DNA from 2 places in the Acidovorax sp. 107 genome. Region 1 is predicted to be linked to the other one. Evidence: predicted binding sites of a transcription regulator. Region 1 holds the regulator's gene; the other holds the start of a gene.
What was found. Region 1 encodes FNR, which switches genes on or off when oxygen is low (the NO sensors DNR and NnrR bind a similar motif). Its sites were predicted from a motif close to TTGATNNNNATCAA; they were not measured.
Positions count from the first base shown of each region.

Region 2: a site for FNR is predicted at 8,413-8,426, ahead of C8C99_RS15230 (hemerythrin domain-containing protein). Genes of this name have one in related genera too.

Region 1 is NZ_QBTZ01000001.1:1,042,675-1,054,727, forward strand. It holds gene C8C99_RS04935 (ABC transporter ATP-binding protein) at 1-544, shown strand, start outside; gene C8C99_RS04940 (ABC transporter ATP-binding protein) at 541-1,254, shown strand; gene C8C99_RS04945 (universal stress protein) at 1,377-1,820, opposite strand; gene C8C99_RS04950 (heavy metal translocating P-type ATPase) at 1,929-4,433, shown strand; gene ccoS (cbb3-type cytochrome oxidase assembly protein CcoS) at 4,433-4,570, shown strand; gene ccoN (cytochrome-c oxidase, cbb3-type subunit I) at 4,635-6,074, shown strand; gene ccoO (cytochrome-c oxidase, cbb3-type subunit II) at 6,093-6,725, shown strand; gene C8C99_RS04970 (cbb3-type cytochrome c oxidase subunit 3) at 6,742-6,879, shown strand; gene ccoP (cytochrome-c oxidase, cbb3-type subunit III) at 6,904-7,818, shown strand; gene ccoG (cytochrome c oxidase accessory protein CcoG) at 7,902-9,347, shown strand; gene C8C99_RS04985 (FixH family protein) at 9,412-9,690, shown strand; gene C8C99_RS04990 (hypothetical protein) at 9,750-10,043, shown strand; gene fnr (fumarate/nitrate reduction transcriptional regulator Fnr) at 10,150-10,872, opposite strand; gene hemN (oxygen-independent coproporphyrinogen III oxidase) at 11,062-12,053, shown strand, end outside.
Region 2 is NZ_QBTZ01000001.1:3,270,738-3,282,790, reverse strand. It holds gene mnmG (tRNA uridine-5-carboxymethylaminomethyl(34) synthesis enzyme MnmG) at 1-228, opposite strand, end outside; gene C8C99_RS15270 (NADPH-dependent FMN reductase) at 556-1,152, shown strand; gene C8C99_RS15265 (YkgJ family cysteine cluster protein) at 1,165-1,431, shown strand; gene C8C99_RS15260 (RNA polymerase sigma-70 factor) at 1,608-2,483, shown strand; gene C8C99_RS15255 (carboxymuconolactone decarboxylase family protein) at 2,710-3,165, shown strand; gene C8C99_RS15250 (class II aldolase/adducin family protein) at 3,578-4,351, shown strand; gene gstA (glutathione transferase GstA) at 4,543-5,151, shown strand; gene C8C99_RS15240 (YbfB/YjiJ family MFS transporter) at 5,160-6,386, opposite strand; gene C8C99_RS15235 (alkene reductase) at 6,558-7,661, shown strand; gene C8C99_RS15230 (hemerythrin domain-containing protein) at 7,767-8,354, opposite strand; gene C8C99_RS15225 (methyl-accepting chemotaxis protein) at 8,583-10,250, opposite strand; gene C8C99_RS15220 (cation-translocating P-type ATPase) at 10,369-12,053, opposite strand, start outside.

The DNA.
Region 1 (12,053 bases):
TCGCCGGGCCCGGCTGGGGCTGGTGCGCACGTTCCAGATTCCGCGGGAGTTCAAGAGCCTGACGGTGCACGAAAACCTGATGGCTGCCGCTGCCAACCCGCAGGGAGAGCGGCTGCTGAACGCCTTCTTCCAGACCCGCGCCCGCCGCGAGCATGAGGCACAGCTCTCCATCAAGGCAGACCGCATCCTGCAGTTTTTGAACCTGGCGCGGGTGCGCGATGTGAAGGCGGGTGGCCTCTCGGGTGGGCAAAAGAAGCTGGTGGAGCTGGGCCGGGTGCTGATGCTGGACCCGCGCTGCATCTTGCTGGACGAGCCGTTTGCCGGGGTCAACCCGGTGCTGATCGAAGAGATTTGCGACCGCGTGCGCGAGCTGAACGGGCAGGGCATCGCGTTCATCGTGATCGAGCACCACCTGCAGGCGCTCAAGTCGCTGTCGAACCGCATGATCGTGATGGACCGGGGCAGCATCCTGGCCGAGGGCGACCCGCACACCGTGCTGGACGACCCACGTGTGCAGGAAGCCTATATGGGAGGGGTGGTATGAGCGGCGCAGACAACTTGCTGCAGATCGCGCAGTTGCGCGGCGGGTATTCCGAGGTGGACATCATTCACGGCATCGATCTGGCCGTGGCGCCGGGCGAGATCGTGACCATTGCGGGCACCAACGGTGCGGGCAAGTCGACCCTGGTCAAGGCGCTGCTGGGCTTGCTGCCGCGTGTGGCAGGCACCATCCACCTGGGCGGACGCGACATCACGGCCTTGTCGGCGGAAGACCGCTTTGATGCCGGGCTGGCCTACGTGCCGCAGGTGGCGAACGTGTTCCCATCTCTCACCGTGCGTGAGAACCTGCAGGTGGTGCGGGGAGTGAAGCACCTCAAGCAGCGCATGGACGAGGTGCTGGCGGACTTTCCGGCGCTGGTGGAGCGCTTGCCGCAGCCCGCCAGCAACCTCTCGGGCGGCGAGCGCCAGCAACTGGCCTTTGCGCGGGCCCTCATGCCGTCGCCCCGCATCATGGTGCTCGATGAGCCCACGGCAGCGCTGGCGCCGTCCCTGGTGGGCAAGGTGTTCGACATGGTGCAAAAGCTGCCCGCCGCAGGCGTGGCGGTGCTGATGGTGGAGCAGCGCGCACGCCAGGCGCTGCAGATCAGCCAGCAGGGCTACATCCTGGACCAGGGTCGTTGCGTGTTGCAGGGCCCGGCGCAGGGTCTGCTGGCCGATGAGCGGATGGCGCAGCTTTACCTGGGCAACCACTGAGCCACAGGGCACACAGCCCTGAATGAAGAACACCGAGGAGGCTGTAGGCCTGCTCGATGTTTTGCTACATATTCAATAGCTATTGGCGCTTGATGGACTAGCGCTTGCGGCCGTTTTGATGCTTAACGAAGCACCAGTACCGGGATGTGCGAATGCGTCAGCACATGCTGGGTTTCGCTGCCCAGCAGCAAGCGCTTGATGCCCTTGCGGCCGTGCGAGGCCATCACGATCAAATCGCACTTGTGCTTCTTGGCGGCTGCGATCACGGCCTCGGCCACCAGGTCGGACTTGGCGACCACGGCCTTCACGGTCACGCCTTGCGCGCCGCCCTGGGCCTTCACGCCATCAACCATGGCCTGTGCGGAATCGCCCCATTGGGCTTCGATGCGTTTGACATCGTTCATGTCCACCGGCATGCCGCCTTCAAAGTAGCTGCGGGGATAGCGGGGCACCACCTTGAGGGCGACCACGGTAGCGCCGGTCAATGCGGCCAGCGACAGGCCATGTTCCACCGCTTTGTCTGACAGAGGGGATCCGTCTGTGGCGATCAGGATGCGTTTGTACATAAAAGGGCTCCTCAAAGTGATGGAACAAGCTTAGGATGAATCATGTTCTGGGGCTTGATCCACGTCAATGTACTGGCGATGTCCCGCAGATAGGCTTGACCCATGTCCATGTTTCAACCCGGTGCGCCGGCTGCATCTCCGGCGCTGCAGCTTGACAGCGTGACAAACCCGTTGCCGATGCAGCGGGTGGAGCTGCTGGACGACCCCCAGGAGTGGCTGGCGTTTGGCCGCCCTTGCACACCGGCAGGGACCCCATTGGCCGGTAGCGCGGCGGACAGCGCTTCGGCAGACCCCGCATCCACAGCCTGGGACTCCCAGGTGGTGCTGGAGGGCATGCACTGCGCTGCCTGCGCCCTCACTATTGAAGATGCCTTGCGGGCCGTGCCGGGCGTGGTGCAGGCCGATGTGAGCGCCGCCACACGCCGGGCCCGCGTGGTGTGGCAACCTGGCCGGGTTGTGCCGTCGCAGTGGATGGAGGCTGTGCGCCGAGCGGGTTACCGCGCCATGCCGGCGATGGATGCGTTTGCGCGCGACCAGCGCCTGCGCGAGAGCCGCCGCGCGCTGTGGCGTTGGCTGGTGGCAGGCTTTTGCATGATGCAGGTGATGATGTACGCGTGGCCCGCCTACGTGGCGCAGCCGGGCGACCTGTCGGGCGAGATGGAGCAGCTGTTGCGCTGGGCTTCGTGGGTCATCACGCTGCCCATGGTGGTCTTTTCTTGCGGTCCTTTTTTTGCCAGTGCGCTGCGTGACATCCGCCTGCGCCGGGTCAGCATGGACCTGCCCGTGGCACTCGGCATGGCGATCACTTTTGTGGTCAGCACCGCAGGCACCTTTGATCCCGCAGGCATTTTTGGCAAGGATGTGTACTACGACTCCTTGACCATGTTCGTGTTCTTCCTGCTCACCGGGCGCTGGCTGGAGCTGCGCCTGCGCGACCGCACGGCGGGTGCGCTGGAGGCCGTGATGAACCGCCTGCCCGACAGCGTGGAGCGGCGCGCGGCGGATGGCAGCTTCACCCGCGTGGCCACGCGGCGCATTGGGGCGGGAGACACCATCCGCGTGCTGCCAGGGGAGGCTTTCCCAGCCGATGGCCGCATCACGGCGGGCAGCACCCACGCCGACGAGGCTTTGCTGACGGGCGAGTCCACTCCCGTGGCACGCCCTGTGGGCAGCAGCGTGACAGCGGGCAGCTACAACCTGCAGTCGCCCGTCGAGGTGCTGGTGGAAGGCACCGGTGGGCAGACCCGCTTTGCGCAAATTGTGGCCCTGATGGAAAGCGCGTCGCTGCAGAAGCCCCGCCTGGCCCAACTGGCTGACCGCATTGCACGGCCTTTCCTGGTGGCCGTATTGCTGGCGGCAGCGCTGGCTGCTGCCTACTGGTGGCCGTCGGACCCTGGGCATGCGTTGATGGTGGCGGTGGCGGTGCTTATCGTCACCTGCCCGTGCGCGTTGTCATTGGCCACCCCGGTGGCCATGCTCACCGCCGCGGGTACGCTGGCGCGCCATGGCGTGCTGGTGCGCAATCTGCAGGGGCTGGAAGCGCTGGCCCAGGTGGATACCATGGTGTTTGACAAAACGGGCACGCTGACCCGGGACGGTATGGCGCTGCAGGCCGTGCGTCCTGCCGGCAGTTGCAGCGCAGAAGAGGCGCTGGACCTAGCAGCCGCGCTCGCGCGCCAGTCGATGCACCCGGCTTCGCGGGCCCTGGCTGCGGCGGCTGCACGGCAGGCCCCGTTGGGACGCTGGCAGGTGAAGGGCCTGCAGGAAGATGCGGGGCAGGGGCTGACCGCCACTGTGGAGGACGTCACCGGGGGAATGGTCGCGCGGACGATCCGCCTGGGTTCGGCCCACCATGCGGGTGTTGCCAGCGATGACAGTGGTGCTGCGCTGCAGGTGGTGCTCTCGGAACAAGCGTCGGATGGAGCCCTGCGTGAGCTGGCCCGCTTCGATCTGGTGGAAGACTTGCGGGCCGAGGCCTCGGCCGTGGTCCAGACGTTGCAGCAAGATGGCGTCGCCGCGCAACTGCTCTCGGGTGACCGCCGCGGGGCGGTGCAGCGGGTGGCCGCGCAGGCGGGCATTGCCCGCGCCCAGGGCGAGTGCACGCCTCAGGGCAAGCTGGCTGCCTTGCAGGCGCTGCAGGTGCAGGGCCACCATGTGGCCATGGTGGGCGACGGCCTCAATGATGGCCCCGTGCTCGCAGGTGCCCATGTGTCGTTTGCCTTTGGGCGTTCCGTGCCGCTGGCACAGTCGCGGGCGGACTTTGTGGTGCTGGGTGACAGCCTGGCGTTGGTGCCGCAGACCGTGTTGCTGGCACGCCGCACCTTGCGCGTGGTCCGACAGAATCTGTGGTGGGCTGCGGGCTACAACGCGCTGTGTGTGCCACTGGCGGTGGTGGGCTGGATGCCCGCCTGGCTGGCCGGGCTGGGCATGGCGCTCAGTTCGCTGCTGGTCGTGCTCAATGCAGCGCGCCTGGCGCGCGACCTGCCTTCGCTGCCAGGATGGCAGGGATCGCAGCCGAGGGAGGGCGCGGTGCCTGCGCGCCCAGACTCCTTGGCTGGCAGCCCGCCGCCGCAGCCTCTCGATCTTTCCAAAAACCCACTGGAGCCCGTCTGATGGACATCCTGTATTTGCTGATTCCGTTGTCCGTGATGTTGGTGCTGCTGATCCTGGGAGGACTGTGGTGGGCGGTGTACCACGGGCAGTTCGAAAGCGTCGAACAAGAGGGGGAGCGCATTCTCCGAGACGGTTGACTTGTGTCAATGCCCGATAGCCGCGACTGCAACAAACTCTTACTGCAATATAAAGAGGTGCCCGATGGATTTTCCAAAAACAAATGCTGCGCACTACAACGATACGGTAGTGCGGCAGTTCTCTATACTGGCCGTGGTGGTGGGGGTGGTTGGTATGCTGGTAGGCGTCATCATCGCCGCCCAGCTCGCCTGGCCAGAACTCAACTTTGGCATTCCCTGGCTCAGCTATGGCCGCTTGCGACCTTTGCACACCAATGCGGTGATCTTTGGTTTTGGCGGTAGCGCGCTGTTCGCCACCAGCTACTACGTGGTCCAGCGCACCAGCCAGGTCCGGCTCTTTGCTGGTCCTTTGGCTGCCTTCACCTTCTGGGGCTGGGTGCTGGTCATTGCCGCCGCGGTGGTCAGCCTGCCCATGGGCTATACCCAAGGCAAGGAATACGCCGAGCTCGAATGGCCCATCGACATCCTGATCACGCTGGTCTGGGTGTCCTATGCCATCGTGTTCTTTGGAACCATTGGAACCCGCAAGGTCAAGCACATCTACGTGGCCAACTGGTTCTTTGGTGCCTTCATTCTGGCCGTGGCTCTGCTGCACCTGGTGAACAGTGCAGCCATTCCTGCGGGCTTTATGAAAAGCTACTCGGCCTATGCCGGTGTGCAGGACGCCATGGTGCAATGGTGGTACGGCCACAATGCGGTGGGCTTCTTCCTGACCGCTGGTTTCCTGGGCATGATGTATTACTTCATCCCCAAGCAGGCAGGCCGTCCGGTGTACAGCTATCGCCTGTCCATCGTCCACTTCTGGGCGCTGATCTTCACCTACATGTGGGCCGGCCCACACCACCTGCACTACACCGCGCTGCCCGACTGGACGCAATCGGTGGGTATGGTGTTCTCGCTCATCCTGCTGGCCCCCAGCTGGGGCGGCATGATCAACGGCATCATGACCCTGTCGGGCGCATGGCACAAGCTGCGTGACGATCCCATCCTGCGCTTCCTGATCGTGTCGCTGTCGTTCTACGGCATGTCCACGTTCGAAGGGCCCATGATGTCCATCAAGACCGTCAATGCCCTGAGCCACTACACCGACTGGACCATTGGCCACGTGCACTCGGGTGCCTTGGGCTGGGTGGGCCTGATCTCGATGGGCTCGCTGTACTACCTGGTGCCGCGTCTGTTCGGCAAGGACAAGATGCACTCCGTCAAGGCGATCGAGCTGCACTTCTGGATGGCCACTATTGGCATCGTGCTGTACATCGCCGCCATGTGGATCGCCGGTGTGATGCAAGGCCTGATGTGGCGCGCTGTCAACCCCGACGGCACGCTCACCTACACCTTTGTGGAAAGCGTGAAGGCCACCTATCCCTTCTATGTGATTCGTGTGGCGGGTGGCTTGCTGTACCTGGGCGGCATGCTGGTCATGGCCTGGAACGTGTGGCTGACTGCCATCTCGGGCCGTTCGGTCAAGGTCGCCATTCCTGCAGTGAATACGGCCCACGCTTGAGTCCGAAGGAGATCATTCATGTCCAATAACAACCCATCTGCTTCGACCGGCTTCTCCCATGAAAAGGTGGAGACCAACAACTTTCTGATGATCGTGCTCATCCTGATCGTGATCGCCATTGGCGGGCTGGTCGAGATCGTGCCCCTGTTCTTCCAGAAGTCCACCACCGAGGCGGTCAAGGGCGTGGAGCCCTACAACGCGCTGCAACTGGCTGGCCGCGACATTTACATCCGCGAGGGTTGCTACAACTGCCACTCGCAGATGATCCGCCCCTTCCGCGCCGAGACGCTGCGGTACGGCCACTACTCGGTGGCGGGCGAGTTTGTGTATGACCATCCCTTCCAGTGGGGCAGCAAGCGCACGGGTCCTGACCTGCACCGCGTGGGCGGCAAGTACAGCGACGAATGGCATCGCATCCACCTGAACAACCCCCGTGATGTGGTTCCCGAGTCCAACATGCCTGCGTACCCCTGGCTCGAAAAGAACCAGGTGGACCCTGCCGTCATGGCGCCTCGCATGAAAGCGCTGCGCACCGTGGGTGTGCCTTACACCGACGAGCAGATCACTGCTGCGGCGGGCGAGGTCAAGGGCAAGACGGAGCAGGACGCGCTCATCGCCTACCTGCAAGTCATGGGCCGTGCGCTCAAGTAAGCGAAGGAGATATCCCATGGACATCACCACCATGCGCATCGTCGCCACCCTGGCATCGATGGCCTGCTTCATTGGCATCTGGGTCTGGGCCTACCGGGGCCGTAACCAGTCCCGGTTTGACGAGGCGGCCCAGCTGCCGTTCGACCAAGATTGACCTTCACCAGAACGAGAACACCCCATGAGTGACTTCACCAGCAATTTCTGGTCGGTCTTTGTGACCACGATAACCCTGGCCGGCATCATCGCCTGCGGCATTCTGCTTTGGATGGCAGGCCGCAAGAAGGTGGCAGCCACCTCCGATAACACCACAGGCCACGTCTGGGACGAGGATCTGGTCGAGATGAACAACCCCCTGCCGCGCTGGTGGGTGTGGCTGTTCGTCATCACCATTGTCTTTGGCCTCGGCTACCTGGCCGCTTACCCGGGCCTAGGCAGCTTCACCGGTAAGCTCAACTGGACGCAAAAGGGCGAGTACGAAGCCGAGATGGCCAAGGCCAAGACGGAGTTGGAGCCGCTGTATGCCCGCTTTGCTTCCATGAAGCCCGAGGACGTGGCCGGAGACCCCCAGGCCCATGCGATCGGCGAGCGCTTGTTCATGAACAACTGCGCACAGTGCCACGGCTCGGATGCTCGCGGCAGCAAGGGCTTCCCGAACCTGACGGACAACGACTGGCTGCATGGTGGCACCCCCGAGAAGATCCGCGAGACCCTGGAGAAGGGCCGCATCGGCAACATGCCTCCCATGGCGGCTGCTGTGGGTAGCCCGGAAGACGTGCGCAATCTGTCGCACTACGTGCTGAGCCTGTCGGGCAGCCCGCATGACTCGCTGCGTGCTTCGCTGGGCAAGCCCAAGTTTGCAGCCTGCGCAGCCTGCCATGGCATGGACGGCAAGGGCAACCAGGCGCTCGGCGCTCCCAATCTGACCGATGACATCTGGCTGCATGGCTGGGGTGAGGCGGCCATTACTGCCATGATCAACAACGGCAAGGTCAACCAGATGCCTGCCCAGGCCGAAAAGTTGACTGAGGCACAGATCGGCGTACTCTCTGCCTATGTCTGGGGTCTGTCGAACAAGCAGGTGGCAGCGCGTTGACCTGGCAACCGGACGGCACTGTAGGTGCCTTCCGGTGTTTTTCTGAGCGACCCATCCTGCTTCCCTATCCATAAAGCGACACCATGAGTACACCCAGCGAGCCCGCTCGCAAGGTCATCCCGATCACGCCAGTCGCCCCCGATGCATCTTCCGCGGGGGAGATCATTTCGTTGTACGAAGCGCAGAAAAAGATCTATCCGCGCTCCATCAGCGGTTTGTTTGCGCGCTGGCGCTGGGGCATGGTGTTTCTTACCCAGTTGGTGTTTTATGGATTGCCCTGGTTCGAATGGGGGCAGCGCCAGATGGTGCTGTTTGACCTGGGGGCTCGCAGGTTCTACATCTTCGGCTTGGTGCTGTACCCGCAGGATTTCATCTACCTCACCGGCCTTTTGATCATTTCGGCGTTGTCGCTGTTCCTGTTCACAGCCGTGGCGGGGCGTCTGTGGTGCGGCTTTGCGTGTCCGCAAACGGTGTATACCGAAATGTTCATGTGGATCGAGCACAAGATCGAAGGGGAGCGCAGCGCACGCCTTCGTCTGGACAACGGTCCCTGGACGTTCGAGAAAATTCGCAAGAAGTTTTTCAAGCAGGTCGTATGGATTGCCGTGGCTTTGTGGACTGGGTTCACCTTCGTCGGGTACTTTGTGCCTATCCGCGAACTGGGCAGCGAACTGCTGGCGTTCCAGGGCGGCTGGCAGATTTTTTGGGTCCTGTTCTACGGTTTTGCTACCTATGGCAACGCAGGCTTCATGCGTGAGCAGGTCTGCAAGTACATGTGCCCTTACGCGCGCTTTCAGAGTGCGATGTTTGACAGGGACACCCTGATCGTCACGTACGATCCAGAGCGGGGCGAGCAGCGAGGTCCGCGCAAGAAGAACGTCGATTACAAAGCCCAGGGGCTGGGCGACTGCATTGACTGTTCCCTGTGTGTGCAGGTCTGTCCGGTGGGCATTGATATCCGCAACGGCCTGCAATACGAATGTATTGGCTGCGGCCTGTGCGTGGATGCCTGCAACACAGTGATGGACAAGATGCAGTATCCACGCGGACTGATCCGCTATTCCACCCAGAACGGGGTGGCCAAGCGCTGGACGCAATCTCAGATCTTCCGCCGAGTGCTGCGCCCCAGGGTACTGATTTACAGCGCAGTTCTGGTGGCCCTCTGCGTGGCCATGCTGGCCAGTCTGGTGGTGCGTACGCCGCTGAAAGTGGACGTTGTGCGTGACCGCGCTGCACTCTCGCGCATTGTGTCGGGCGGCAAGCTGGAGAACATTTACCGGTTGCAGATCATGAATGCCACCGAGGGCGAGCAGCGCTATCGCATCAGCGCGCGTGGGTTGGAGGGGCTGGAGGTAGCCTCTGAGGCCGATGTGGATATTGGGCCTGCAGAGTCCCGCTGGGTGGCTGTGCGCCTGCAGATTCCGTATGGCTCGGCCACGCCGGGATCGCACGCGGTCCAGTTTGACGTGCAGGCCGTAGGGGCTGCCACCCATGTGACGGAAAAATCCGTATTTCTCGTGCCGCGCTGAGCGGCGTCCCGGAGCGGCCCGTCAGGACCGCACTTTGATCGAATTTGTTGAGGAGTAGAGCGCCATGCCTTCAAACCCTGCCATCGCTACGCCGGCAGTTTCCCCGCCCTGGTGGAAGTTTGGCCACGTGTGGCTGGTGATTGCCGGGCCTGCGATCGTGATCGTGGCCGGCTTTGTAACCCTGTGGCTCGCGATTTCGCGGCCCGATCCCGTGGTGGCCGAGGACTACTACCGCCAGGGTATCGAGATCAACAAGACCCTGGTCGCTCCAGGTAAGAGTCTGGCGCCGGCCCTCAAGGCCCGCAACCATGCGGCCACCCCGGTCCAGGACCAACCACGCTGACAACCCTGCGGTCTCACGCCTGAGCGTGACCGCATGCAGCACCAGGAGACAAAATCGATATGTGGACGCAACGCCTGATGTGGATTGCCTGGCCCGCCTTCTTGATGGCGGGCGTGCTGGAGATGCTTGTTTTTGCCATGGTGGACCCCCAGGACCTGCACTGGTTCGGGCAGCCTCTGGCGTTTTCGAGGGAGGGTGTCTACACCCTTGCTTTTTTTGCGTTCTGGGCCATCACCATGGCCACCAGCGCACTGACGACACTGCTGTCCATGTCACCCTTTGAGGTCAACCGGTGTCCGGTGCCCAATGCGGAGCGGCCCGACGATTGCCGCAAGACATCTTCTTGCTCCTGAACTTTGTCGGTTGCCTGTCTGGGCTCGCGTTGCGTGCCCGGCGGCAATGAGCCAGCACTGCACGAACCTGGTGTAGTGCCCGGCTCTGGGCGAGTGCCGCCGTTGCTCAGTGGCAGGTTTGCTGGCTATTCACAATGCGCCGCAGGGCATCGGTGTCGAGGATGCGGACATGGCGCTGCTTGACCTCCACGATACCTTCCTCCACAAACTTGGAGAACGTGCGGCTGACCGTTTCGAGCTTGAGGCCTAGGTAGCTGCCAATCTCTTCTCGCGTCATGCGCAGCACCAGCTCGGACTGCGAGAAGCCCCGCGCATGCAGGCGCTGTACGAGGTTCAGCAAGAAGGCTGCCAGACGCTCTTCTGCGCGCATGCTGCCGAGCAGCAGCATCACGCCATGCTCGCGCACAATCTCGCGGCTCATGATCTTGTGCACATGGTGCTGCAGGGCCGTGACTTCACGTGACAGCTCTTCGATACGGTCGAAAGGCATGACACAGACCTCGGCGTCTTCCAGTGCCACCGCATCGCAGGTGTGGTGGTCATTGACGATGCCGTCCAGCCCGATGATCTCGCCCGCCATCTGAAACCCCGTGACTTGGTCGCGACCATCTTCGGTGGCCACGCAGGTCTTGAAGAATCCTGTGCGGATCGCATAAAGGGATGTGAAGGATTCGCCATTGCGGAACAAGGTGCCGCCACGCTTGACCTTGCGACGCACAGCAACGACCTCGTCGATACGCTGCAGCTGTTCTTCATTCAGGCCCACAGGCATGCACAACTCCCGAAGGTTGCAGTTGGAGCAGGCGACTTTGATGGTGAGCGGATTCATAAGCACTTGGACTTGGGTTGGTGGCCGGGCATATCGCGCTTGCCGCGCATGGACATTTGAGCATGGCGCGGGCCAGCGGCTGACCTTCATCAAATTGTCGCCGTATGGCCGATGGGTTCACTTGATGCAGGTCAAGGACGTGTCCTGGAGCCTACGGCACAGTCAAGGTGTACGCAAGGAAATTCTCCCATGACTGCTGTTTCGCAAGATCTTCTGCGCCGTTTTGACGTGCCAGGGCCCCGTTATACATCGTATCCAACGGCCGACCGTTTTGTGGAGGCGTTCGGTGAGGAAGACTATGTGCTGGCGCTGGAGCAACGCCGTTCAGGCACGGTGGCCAAGGCCATGCCGCTGTCTTTGTACGTGCACATTCCGTTTTGCGAATCGCTGTGTTACTACTGCGCTTGTAACAAGATCATTACCAAGCACCATGACCGTGCTGACGTCTACTTGCGCTATCTGAGCCGTGAGATTGACCTGCACACGGCCCACTGCGGGGTGGGGCAGGTGGTCAGTCAGTTGCACTTTGGCGGCGGAACGCCCACCTTTCTCTCGGACGCTGGCTTGCGAGAGCTGATGGCCATGCTCAAACGCAGTTTCACGCTTGCGCCGGGAGGGGAATACTCGATCGAAGTGGATCCGCGTACTGTCAACGCGGATCGATTGGCGCTGCTGGCCGAACTGGGGTTCAATCGCTTGAGTTTTGGTGTGCAGGACTTTGACGCCGAAGTGCAAAAGGCCGTTCATCGCATCCAGCCGGCCGAACAGGTCTTTGCGCTGGTGGACTCCGCTCGTTCGCTGGGTTTTGATTCGGTGAACGTCGACCTGATCTACGGCTTGCCGCGCCAGACACCCGAGTCTTTTGACCGCACGCTGGCACAGGTTGCGCAGTTGCGGCCTGACCGCATTGCCTTGTATGCCTATGCCCACTTGCCGGAGCGCTTCAAGCCACAGCGGCGCATTGTCTCCGCCGAGCTTCCCACTGGCGGGAGCAAGCTGGCCATGCTGTCACGTTCGCTGGATGCGTTCATGGACGCTGGGTATGTGTATGTGGGCATGGACCACTTTGCTCTCCCTACGGACGCGCTGGCCGTGGCCAAGCGCCAGGGGCGTCTGCACCGTAACTTCCAGGGCTATAGCACGCAGCCAGACTGCGACCTGATTGGCCTCGGTGTATCGGC
Region 2 (12,053 bases), 2.2 Mb from region 1:
CTCGTCCGTGGCCAGCGCCATGGCACCGCCCAGCGCATCCACTTCTTTGACCAAGTGGCCTTTGCCGATGCCGCCGATGCTGGGGTTGCAGCTCATCTGGCCCAGGGTCTCGATGTTGTGGGTCAGCAGCAGCGTTTTGCGGCCCATGCGCGCAGCGGCCAGCGCGGCCTCGGTGCCTGCATGGCCACCGCCGACAACGATCACATCAAATTCCTGGGGGTACAACATGGGGTGCTCCGGGGCCACGGTGGGCCCGACATTCAAAACCGTCTGCCGTCCTGCGACGGCCCCACAAGGGCAGGTCGCACGGCGGCGGGCTGCGCCACCGCCGGCCCATCAGGGCGGCAAGGGTGCAAGGGGAAACCCGCGATTTTCCCACCTTTGCATGCTTTTTGTGCAAAGCCCTGGGCACTGCGGCTGCGCCATTCGTCCACGGCGCTGCTGGACCATACTGCCTGGGACGGATGTTCCACGTGAAACAAGCACCCGCTCACGCCCGTTTTGGCGCGGCAGCTTGCAGTATTCCTGCCCCGGCTTTGTGCTCCAATGGCCCGCATGACCACCCAACTTCTCATCTTCGCGGGCAGCACCCGCCAACAGTCCTTCAACCGCAAATTGGCCCACGCCACTGCCGCCATCGCGCGCGATGCGGGGGCCAGCGTCACGCTGATGGAGCTGTCGGACTTCAACATCCCGCTGTACAACGCCGACCTCGAAGCCCAGGGCACGCCCGCCGATGTGATCCGCCTCAAGGAAATCCTCTGGCAGCACCCGGCCTGGATCATCTGCTCGCCCGAGTACAACGGCAGCTACACCGCCCTGCTCAAGAACACGATCGACTGGGCCTCCAGCCCCGTCAAGGGCAACCCCGACTGGCAGGACGGTGGCAAGAGTTTTCGCGGCAAGGTCGTAGGCATGCTGAGCGCCTCGCCCGGCGCCCTGGGCGGCCTGCGCTCGCAGAGCCACCTGGCCCCCCTGCTGATCAACGCCGAATGCTGGCTCGCGCCGAAGGCGTTTGCCCTGGGCTCGGCAGGCAGCGCATTTGACGACAGTGGCGCCCTCATCCAGCTAGCCCACCGCGACCGCGTGCGTGCCGTGGTGGACCAGGTGCTGTGGGGCGCCAGCCGCCTCCAGCCCGCTGGCGACCAATAACGCGGCCCGCTCGTGGACTGCCGCCCCGGCTGCGGCGCCTGCTGCACCGCTCCTTCCATCAGCTCGCCCATCCCGGGCATGCCCCAGGGCAAGCCGGCGGGGGTACGCTGCATTCAGCTGGGGGACGACGCGCGCTGCCGCATCTTTGGCCAACCCGAGCGCCCGGCAGTGTGCGCGGGGCTGATGCCCTCGGCCGAGATGTGTGGCAGCAGCCAGGCGCAGGCCCTGCACTACCTGTCGCGGCTGGAATCGCTCACGCAACCGGCCCCGCGCCCGTAGCCGGTCTTGCGGGGCCCTCGCGGGACATTGCAGGCGGTTCAAGCCCCAAAGTGACCCAAGCGCCAGTGCCACATGCGCCAGCAGCTATCAAAATAGTAGTCTGCAAACTCGGCTGTCACAAACTGCAGGTATGCGCCGTCTGTGCTTCACTGAAGCACTCCACCGCCGCCATTGCCATGACTACCACCGACCCCTTCACCACCCTGCGCCCTCGCCTCTTTGGCATTGCCTACCGCATGCTGGGCGTGCGGGCCGATGCCGAGGATGTGCTGCAGGACGCCTGGCTGCGCTGGAGCCGCACTGACGCCAGCACCCTGCAGTCGGCCGAGGCCTGGCTGGTGACCATCGTCACGCGGCTGTCCATTGATCGGCTGCGCGCGGCCAAGGCCGAGCGCGAGGCCTATGTGGGCTGGTGGCTGCCCGAGCCGCTGGTGGAGCTGGACGCCCACACGCCCGAGTCGGCGGCCGAGCTGGCGGGCGAACTGTCGGTGGCGTTCATGTACGTGCTGGAACGCCTGGGGCCCGAGGAGCGCGCGGCCTTTTTGCTGCGCCAGGTGTTCGACTACGACTACCCCGAGATCGCTGCCCAGCTGGGCAAGACCGAGGCCAGCTGCCGCCAGATGGTGCACCGCGCCAGCGAGCGCGTGCAGCAGGCGCGCACCCGCTTCGAGGTGCCGCAGGCGGTGCACCACCAGTTGCTGCAACGCTTCATGAAAGCCGCCCAGAGTGGCGACCGCCAAGCCATCGAGGCGCTGCTGAGCGAAGACGCCCAGCTCATCGGCGATGGCGGCGGCGTGGTGCCCTCGTTCCCCAAGCCGCTGGTGGGGCCGTTCCGCATCACCAATCTGTACTGGGCACTGTTCCGGCGCCTGGGCGCGCAGGTGGTCTACCGCATGGCGCTCATCAACGGCGAGCCGGGCCTGCTGCGCTATGTGGACGGGCGCATCGAGTCGGCCCAGGCGTTTGTGACCGATGGCGAGCGCATCGTGGCCATCTACGCGGTGCGCAACCCGGACAAGCTGGCGGGCATCCCCGCCACGCTGCCACTGTAAAGACACGGGCACAGCGCTGTTCGTGAGAACCGCTGCACAGGCGGCCCCGGCAAGCGCGCCAGGGCAGAAAAAAAGCAGGCCTCCTGTCACAACCCGGCACGGCGCAGCGTCTTGATGGGTATGGAAGACGGCAATGCAGCCACATGGCGACATCGCCAGAAGGCCCCGCACCAGCGCCGTCTTTCACCCCCGTCATCAACCCTTTGCCATCACCCAGGAGATTTCCATGTCGCAACACAGCGTCCGCCTGCCCTACCACCAACTGTCGTCCAAGGCCTTCATGGGCCTGGTCAACGTCTCTGAAACCATCAAGAAAGGCCCGCTGGGCACCCGGCTGGCCGAGCTGGTGTTCCTGCGTGTTTCGCAGATCAACGGGTGTGCCTACTGCATGGACATGCACTGGAGCGCGCTCGTCAAGGACGGCGCCGACCCACGCCACCTGAACGCCGTGGCCGGCTGGCGCGAGGCACCGTTCTTCAGCGAACGCGAACGCGCCGCGTTTCGCTGGGCCGAGATCATCACCGCCACGCCCCACAGCGACGCGAGCGATGACGAATACGCGAAATTGACGGCCCTGTTCTCCGACGCCGAGATTTCCGACCTGGTCTTTGCCATCGCCATCATCAACGCCTGGAACCTGCTGAACGCGGGCATGCGCGCGCCGATCCCGCAGGCCGGCTGAGCGCTGGCCGACGAACGCTAGGGATGTCCTGCATAACCCTCGCGAGTCGGCGGTAGTGCGGATCGGGACAGGCCGCAAGGCGTCTTTTTGCAGCCAATAGCCGGGCTATTGGCAAAAAAAGCAACGCAGCGGATGGCCCGAGGCCGCGCTATCACAGACCGCAGGAAGTTATGCAGGACATCCCTAGGGGCCGGTGGAGTGCACATCGGACCCTGGAGCCTGCCAAAGGCGACAGACACCAAAAATCGGGTCAAACTGGCTGGTAGCGCCAGTGGATATTGCCTCTATTGCTATCAATAATAGAGCAAAGAACACCCGAAACATGGCCACGGGTGTAGCCTGCCTGACAGACCCGGTCACCGCCCCGCCCTACAGTGGTGTCTTCCCACCCACAACACCGGAGACACCCCCCATGCTCAACATCCCCTCGCTGCAAGGCAGCGTCAGCCCTGAAGAATGGCAGCTGCGCTGCGACCTGGCCGCGTGCTACCGGCTCGTGGCGCTGTACGGCTGGAGCGACCTGGTTTTCACCCACATCAGCGCCAAACTGCCCGAGTCGGTGTCGGGCCCGGGCGAGCACCACTTCCTCATCAACCCCTACGGCCTCATGTTCGACGAGATCACCGCGTCGAGCCTGATCAAGGTGGACATGCAGTGCAACAAGCTGCACGAATCGCCCTTCCCGGTGAACCCGGCAGGCTTCGTGATCCACAGCGCCGTGCACGAGGCCCGGCCCGAGGCGGGCTGCGTGTTGCACACCCACACCCGCGCCGGCGTGGCCGTCAGCGCGCAAAAGGGCGGCGTGCTGCCCATCAGCCAACAAAGCACCTTTGTGCTGGGCTCGCTGGCGTACCACGAGTACGAAGGCGTGGCCTTCCGCGACGAAGAAAAGCCGCGCCTGCAGGCCGACCTGGGCGAGGCCAACTTCCTCATGCTGCGCAACCACGGCCTGCTGACCGTGGGCAAGACGATTGCCGACGCATTCTTGTCGATGTACACCTTCGAGAACACCTGCCGCATCCAGATCGATGCGCAGGCGGGTGGCGAACTGACGCAGGTGAACCCGCAAATCGTGAGCGGCGTGGCCCAGGCCATGCGCGTGCAGACCGGCGGCCTGGGCGGTGCCTTTGCCTGGCCCGCGCTGCTGCGCAAGGTGCAGCGCGACCTTCCAGGCTACGACACCTAACCCCCCTGTGTCGCCTTCGGCGCCCTCCCCCAGGGGGACGCCGCCCGTGCGGCAGGGCGGCCCTTGCACGGCGGCACTGACTTGGGCCGTGCCAGTTTCCGCCTCCGGGGCCTGTGCAGCGTAGGCGGCCAGCAAGAAAGCTGCGCAGCGCATAGGATCGGCGGTTTCCGACCGTTTTCAAGGACCGATCCATGAAGCTTTACTACTCCCCCGGCGCCTGCTCCCTGTCGCCCCACATCGCCCTGCACGAAGCCGGCCTAGCCCACACCCCCGTGCTGGCCAGCACCAAGAGCCACAAGCTCCAGGATGGCACCGACTACTACGGCATCAACCCCCTGGGCTACGTGCCCTTGCTGGAGCTGGACAACGGCGAGCGCCTGCGCGAAGGCCCCGCCATCGTGCAGTACATCGCGGATCAAGTGCCCGACAAGCAGCTGGCCCCCGCCAACGGCACCCTGGCGCGCTACCGCCTGCAAGAGTGGCTGACCTTCATCGGCACCGAACTGCACAAGGGTTTCAGCCCCCTGTTCAACCCCGCCACACCCGAAGACTACAAGCCCATGGTGCGTGAGCGCCTGCTGCAGCGCCTGCAGTGGGTGGACAGCCAGCTCGCCGGCAAGCAGTACCTGATGGGCGACCAGTTCACCGTGGCCGATGGCTACCTGTTCACCGTGACCAACTGGACCCAGCCCACCAAGCTCGACATCTCCGGCCTGGCGAACCTGGCGGCCTACCGTGAACGCGTGGGTGCCCGCCCCGCAGTGCAAGCCGCGATGAAGGCTGAAGGGCTGCTGAAGTAAGGCTGGGGCTACAAGGGGCGCTGCCGCCACGCCACCAGCGCCCCTACCCACAGCGCGCAGGCCGAGAACACCAGCCCGCGCGCCAGGCCTCCAGGCCCATCGGCGATCCAGCCCACCACCGTGGGCCCCACGATCTGCCCGGCCGCAAACACGATGGTGAACGCGCTGATGCCGCTGGCCCACAGCGCCTGCGGCAGGTTGTGCCGCACCAGCGCCGTGGTCGATGCCACCACCGACAAAAACACCCCGCCAAACAGCAGCCCCGAGGCCAACACCACCGGCCAGGCCCCGGTGATGGCGGGCAGGATGGTGGCCATGCCCAGCAGCGCATTCAGGCGCGCCAGGGCCTCACCGCCCCGGCTGCGGTCCAGCAGCCCGGCCCAGATGCGCGACGACAGCACCACAGCCAGCCCCAGCAGGGCGTAGAACAGCGTCACCTCGCCCGCACCCCGGCCCTGCTCGCTCAGCAGCGCCACCACAAAGGTCATGTAGCCGATATAGCCCACGCCAAACAGGCCGTAACCCAGCAGCGCAGGGGCCAAGGCCCGCCAGCGCACGCGGTCGGGCACTGCAGCCGCCGGTGTGGTCCCGGAAGCCGCGGCCACGGGTGCAGCGAGCCCGTGCAACACCCGCGCCGGCCACAGCAGCGCCGCCGTGGCCGCCACACAGGCCAGCGCGAGCGCCCACCAGGCCCAGGTCCAGCTGTGCGGTGCGGGGGCCGCTGCCAGCACCGCGGGCACCAGCAGCGCCGACAGGCTGATGCCCCAACCCGTGCCACCGTAATACAGGCCCAGCAACAAACCGCTGCGCCCCGGCACCTGGGCACCCAGCCGCGCCGCGAGCAGGCCACCGGCAATGAACACCAGCGCACTGGCCCCACCGGCCAGCAGGCGCTGCACCAGGAGGGGTGCCGCCTGCGTGAAAAAGCCGCTCAGGCCCATGAACACCGTGGCCATCACCGCACCCGCCAGCAGCACAGCCCCTGGCGCCACGCGCCGCAACAGCCAGGGCGTGGCCAGAGCGCCGAGCAAGTAGCCCAGCGCATTCGCCGTGTTCATGCCCCCTGCCAGCGTGTACGACCAGCCCAGGTCTTCGCGCATGGGCGGTAGCAACAGGGCATAGGCAAACCGCGTGATGCCCAGTGAAATGGCAGCCCCCATCGACAGGGCCACGGCGAGCCACAGGCTGCGCAACGGGGAAACGGGGAACGGTGCGGGGGGCGGTGGCAGGGACATGGCTGTTCATTCTCATGCAAGGGCCGCGACGCTGCAGGCACGACGGACCTGAGCGACCGGGCTAACACAAAACCGGAGCCCTTGTTGACGCCGGTGCGCTGCACGTTTTGCGCTGCAGCATTAAGCTGTCAGCCTGCTTTTTTGCACATCGTCTTTCTCAGGACTCTCACCATGACCTCTTTGTTTGAACCCACCCGCGCGGGCGACCTTCAGCTGGCCAACCGCATCGCCATGGCGCCGCTCACGCGCAACCGCTCGCCCGAGGCCATCCCCACCGACCTGGTCGCCACCTACTACGCACAGCGCGCCAGTGCCGGTCTCATCATTTCCGAGGCCACGGCCATCAGCCCGCAAGCCCAGGGCTATGCGGATGTGCCCGGCCTGTACGGCACCGAACAATTGGACGGCTGGAAGAAGGTGACCCGCGCCGTGCACGATGCCGGCGGCAAGATCGTGGTGCAGCTGTGGCATGTGGGCCGCGTCTCGCACACCGACCTGCAACCCGGCAACGCCGCGCCCGTCGCACCCTCGGCCGTGCAGGCCAACACCAAGACCGTGCTCATCAAGGACGGCGTGCCCACCTTCACCCCCACCTCCATGCCCCGCGCGCTTGATGCCGAAGAGATCCCCGGCATCGTGCAGGACTACCGCCACGCCGCGCGCAACGCCATTGCGTCGGGCTTTGATGGTGTCGAAATCCACGCGGCCAACGGCTACCTGATCGACCAGTTCCTCAAAACGGGTGCCAACCAGCGCACCGACGACTACGGCGGCAGCATCAAAAACCGCGCCCGCCTGCTGCTGGAGGTGACGCGCGCCATCGTCGAGGAAATCGGCGGCGGCCGCACCGGCATCCGCCTGTCGCCCGTCACCCCCGCCAACGACATCGTGGACGCCGACCCCCAGCCGCTGTTCGACCATGTGGTGCGCCAGCTGGCGCCCCTGGGCCTGGCCTACATCCACGTCATCGAAGGCGCCACCGGCGGCCCGCGCGAGGTGGAAGGCCGCCCGTTTGACTACGCGTCCCTCAAGGCCGCCTACCACGCTGCAGGCGGCAAGGGTGCGTGGATGGTCAACAACGCCTACACCCGCGAACTGGCCGACGCCGCCCTGGCCAAAGGCGCCGACATCGTGGCGTTTGGCCGCCCCTTCATCGCCAACCCCGACCTGGTAGCGCGCCTGAAGGCCAACGCGCCACTCAACGAGGTGAACCGTGCCACGCTGTATGGCGGCGGGGCCGAGGGGTACACGGACTATCCAGTGCTCAGCGCCTGAGTTCGCACCGAGAAGAAGCGGCCTTCTTGGGCCGCGCTGGTTGCAACTGGCGCGGCGCAAGCCAGCGACCGTCGCGCTGGCGGCGCCCCCCTGGGGAAAGGCGACTCAGGAGGGGCTTCCCAATCCAATGGGGCTCGGCGCCCGCATCACGATGCGGGTGAACAACCGGTCATACGCCGCGTCGCGCGGCTTGCCCGGAGCCAGGGGGTTGGTGTTGCTGGCAAAGGCCGCGTCGATGGCGGCCCAGTCATCTGGCAGCAGGGTTGCCTGGGCGGCTGGCAGCACCACGGTTTCTTCCAGGCGCATGTGCTCCAGGTAAAAGCGGATATAGCTTTCCAGCGCCAGCACAAACGCCTCACGGCGCGCGTCGCCCATCAGCTCCCAGCCCAGCAGCAGGTGCTGCAACTCGCGCACCGCTGCCTCGCCACCCTCGTGGTCCCGGTCCAGTTGTGCAATGGCCTCTGCTGCCTGGGGTGAGCGCTCGGCCACCTTGGGGAACAGCAACTGCGTCTCCTTGGGGTGGTGCTGCCGCTCCGGAAACTCGTCGATGTAGAACAGCATGGCCCGCATCACGTCAAAGAACGCAGCGGGTTCGTCGCCCGGACCCTGGTCCAGCATCAGGCGCAGCGAGTGCAACACCGCCGCAAGCGACGCGTGCTCTTCGCGAATGGTTCGCAGACTGATCGACGGCATGGTGCACTCCCCAGGTTCAACAAGGCCCCAAGGGTGCCACGCACGCCCCGGCGCGCCCATGACCCAGGTCAATAAACGACCGGGCAAAGCACCGGGCCCATGCCCTGCAAGTCCCCAGCCACCGCCCACAAAAAAGCCCCGCAGGACAGGCCTGCGGGGCTCGTAGGGATGGGGACAGGAAGCGCGCTAAGGGCAGCTCAGGGGCGCGCGCGCCCCGCCACCATTCATTCAGTGCGCCAGGCGCGCCTGGGCGGGGCCCGCAGCCAGCGCCTGGGGCTGCTGATCGGCATATGCCGCAGCGACCAGGCCGCCATGGCCGTAGCCCGCCGCCGACTCGGCCAGCCGGAACTGCTGCACCACGTGCGACAGGCGTGCAGCCTGCTCGCGCAGCGACTCGGCCGCAGCGGCCGACTGCTCGACCAGCGCGGCGTTCTGCTGCGTCATGCGGTCGATCTCGCCCACTGAGCTGTTCACCTGGCCGATGCCGGCCGACTGCTCGGACGCCGCCGCCGTGATCTCGCCAATGATGTCGCCCACGCGCTGCACGCTGCTCACGATGTCCTTCATCGCCGTGCCCGCTTCTTCCACATGGCGCACGCCGCCGTCCACGGCCGTCACGCTGTTCTGGATCAGGCCCTTGATGTCGCTGGCCGCCGCTGCGCTGCGCTGGGCGAGGCTGCGCACCTCGCTGGCCACCACGGCAAAGCCCCGGCCTTGCTCGCCTGCCCGCGCGGCTTCCACGGCCGCGTTCAGCGCCAGGATGTTGGTCTGGAACGCAATCGAGTCGATCAGGCCGATGATGTCGCCGATCTTGCGGCTGGAGGTCGAGATCTCGTGCATGCTGGCCACGGCCTGCTGCACCACGCCACCGCCCTGGGTGGCCATCTGCGAGGCCGATGCGGCGAGCTGGTTCGCCATCTGCGAGGACGATGCAGTTTGCTGCACCGTGGACGTGAGCTGCGACAGCGAGGAGACAGCCTCCTGCGCGTTGCTGGCGGTCTGCTCGGTGCGCTGCGACAGGTCCTGGTTGCCCGTGGCGATCTCCTGGCTGGCCGTGGCGATGTTGCCGCTGGCATCGCGCACCTGCGCCACCAGCGCCCCCAGGCCCTGCTGCATCTCACGCAGCGCGCGCTGCAGGTCGGCCACTTCGTCCTTGCCCTCGGCGGTGATGTGCTGCGACAGGTCGCCCCCCGCAATCGCCTGTGCCATCTTGCGTGCGTCCTCCAGCGGACGGCAGATGGAGTTCATGTTCATCAGGGTGGTCGGCACCACCACGACCACCGTGATCAGCACCGCGAGCACAAACAGCCACTTGGTCTGGTTGGACACCTCGCCCTGCTGCGCCACGGATTTGCTGACCTCGCTGCGCAGCACGGTGTCCAGTTCGGCCATCAGCTTGTCGGCCTCGTCAAACTCGGCCACGGCCTTGCCGCTCATGCGGTTGGCAATGGTGGCGGTGTCGTAGCCACCGGCCTCCAGCTGGCGCGCCACATGGGCGAACAGGTCCTTGTAGCTGTCGAGCTTGGTGATGATTTTGCGCACCACCGCGTTGTCGGCGTCATCGGCGCCTTCCAGGAACTTGCTGGCGGTCTTCTTGGCCTTCTCGTGGCTGGCCAGCCACTTGGTGTGGGCCGCCTTCACGGCCTCCGTCTTTTCGTAGCCGATGATCATGTCCTTCTCGTACTGGCGGATGGCCCCCATCTCGCCCCGCAGCTCGGCCATGGTGCTCACCTTGGCAAACGCGTTGTCCATGAAGTTCTGGCTCATGTCGTGGATGCGGAACATGCCCAGCATGCCCGCGCCGCCCAGCAGGCCCAACAGCCCCAGCACCACCCCAATGGCCCCCAGCATGCGCAAACGTATGGTGAACTGCCGCATGAGCGAGAAGAGATTCATGATCTGTCGTCCTTGATATAGCTTGGTCGATGCGCTCGCCGCACCTCCCCAGAGGCCGCAGACGGGCAACAAATCGTTGCAGTTTGCCAGACATCGATAACCGTTCTGTACGTATTTATCACATGCGCCACCGCTTGAGTAGGAGGGCATTCGCCATCACGCTGACCGAACTCAGCGCCATGGCGGCCCCGGCCACCACCGGGCTCAGGAAGCCCAGGGCCGCCAGCGGAATGCCCGCCACGTTGTACGCAAACGCCCAGAACAGGTTCTGGCGGATCTTCATCACCGTGCGGCGCGAGATATCCAGCGCCGCCGCCACCAGCATCGGGTCGCCACGCATCAGCGTGATGCCCGCTGCATGCATGGCCACGTCCGTGCCATTGCCCATCGCCATGCCCACATCGGCCGCAGCGAGCGCCGGGGCATCGTTAACGCCGTCGCCCACCATCGCGACATGATGGCGCTTGCCATCACTGCCCTGTTGCAACGCAGCCACCTTGGCCGCCTTGTCGCCCGGCAGCACCTCGGCCATCACCTCGCCCGCAGCCGGGTCCAGCCCCAGGCGGCGCGCCATGGCCTCAGCCGCGCCCCGGTTGTCGCCCGACACCATCACCGTGCGAATGCCCCGCGCCTTCAGTGCCGCCAGCGCCTCGCGCGCGCCGGGCTTGGGCTCGTCGCCAAAGGCCATGACCGCGCGCAATGCCAATCCCTCAGTCACACGCTGGGCCACGGCGGACACTGTGGCGCCTTCGCGTTGCAAAGCCTCCGCGCGGTCTGACAGCGGGCCCAGGCCCACCCCCAGCTCCTGCATCCAGCGCAGGCTGCCCACCAGGTAGCTCTGGCCCTCCACCTCGCCCTCGGTGCCGCGCCCGGGCACGGCGCGCACGTCCTGCGCGGTGGCCACGTGGATCTGCCGCTCGCCCGCAGCCGCCACCACCGCCCGCGCCAGCGGGTGTTCGCTGCCGCTTTGCACCGCCGCCACCGCCGCCATCACCACCGCATCATCCAGACCCGGTACCACCTCAAACGCCGTGAGCCGGGGCTGACCCACGGTCAGCGTGCCTGTCTTGTCAAAGGCCACCACATCCACCTTGTGGGCCAGCTCCAGCGCCTGCACGTCCTTGATCAGGATGCCGTGTTTGGCCGCTACACCCGTGCCCGCCATGATGGCCGCGGGCGTGGCCAGCCCCAGCGCACAAGGGCAGGCAATCACCATCACGGCAACCGCGTGGATCAGCGCCGCCTCCAGCCCCGCACCCATGGCCAGCCAGCCCGCCAGGGTCACCAGCGCAACCACCAGCACCACCGGCACAAAGATGGCCGACACCTGGTCCACCAGCCGCTGGATGGGCGCCTTGGCGGCCTGGGCGTCTTCCACCAGCCGGATGATCTGGGCCAGCACCGTCTCGGCGCCCACAGCCGTCACCGCCATCACGATGCGGCCATCACCGTTGATCGATCCACCCGTCAGCGCCGCGCCCACATCGCGCGCCACCGGCAGGGGCTCGCCGGTCAACATGGATTCATCCACCTGCGTGTGCCCCTCGTGCACCGTGCCGTCCACAGGGATGCGCTCGCCGGGCCGCACGACCAATTGATCGCCCACCAGTACCTCGGCCACGGGCACATCTACCTCGCCAGATTTGGAGAGCAAATGCACCACATCGGGCCGCAGCGCATGCAGCGCGCGGATGGCCGCCGTGGTCTGGCGCTTGGCGCGCGCCTCCAGCCACTTGCCCAGCAGCACCAGCGTGACCACCACGGCCGAGGCCTCGAAGTACAGGTGCGGCACATGCCCCGGAT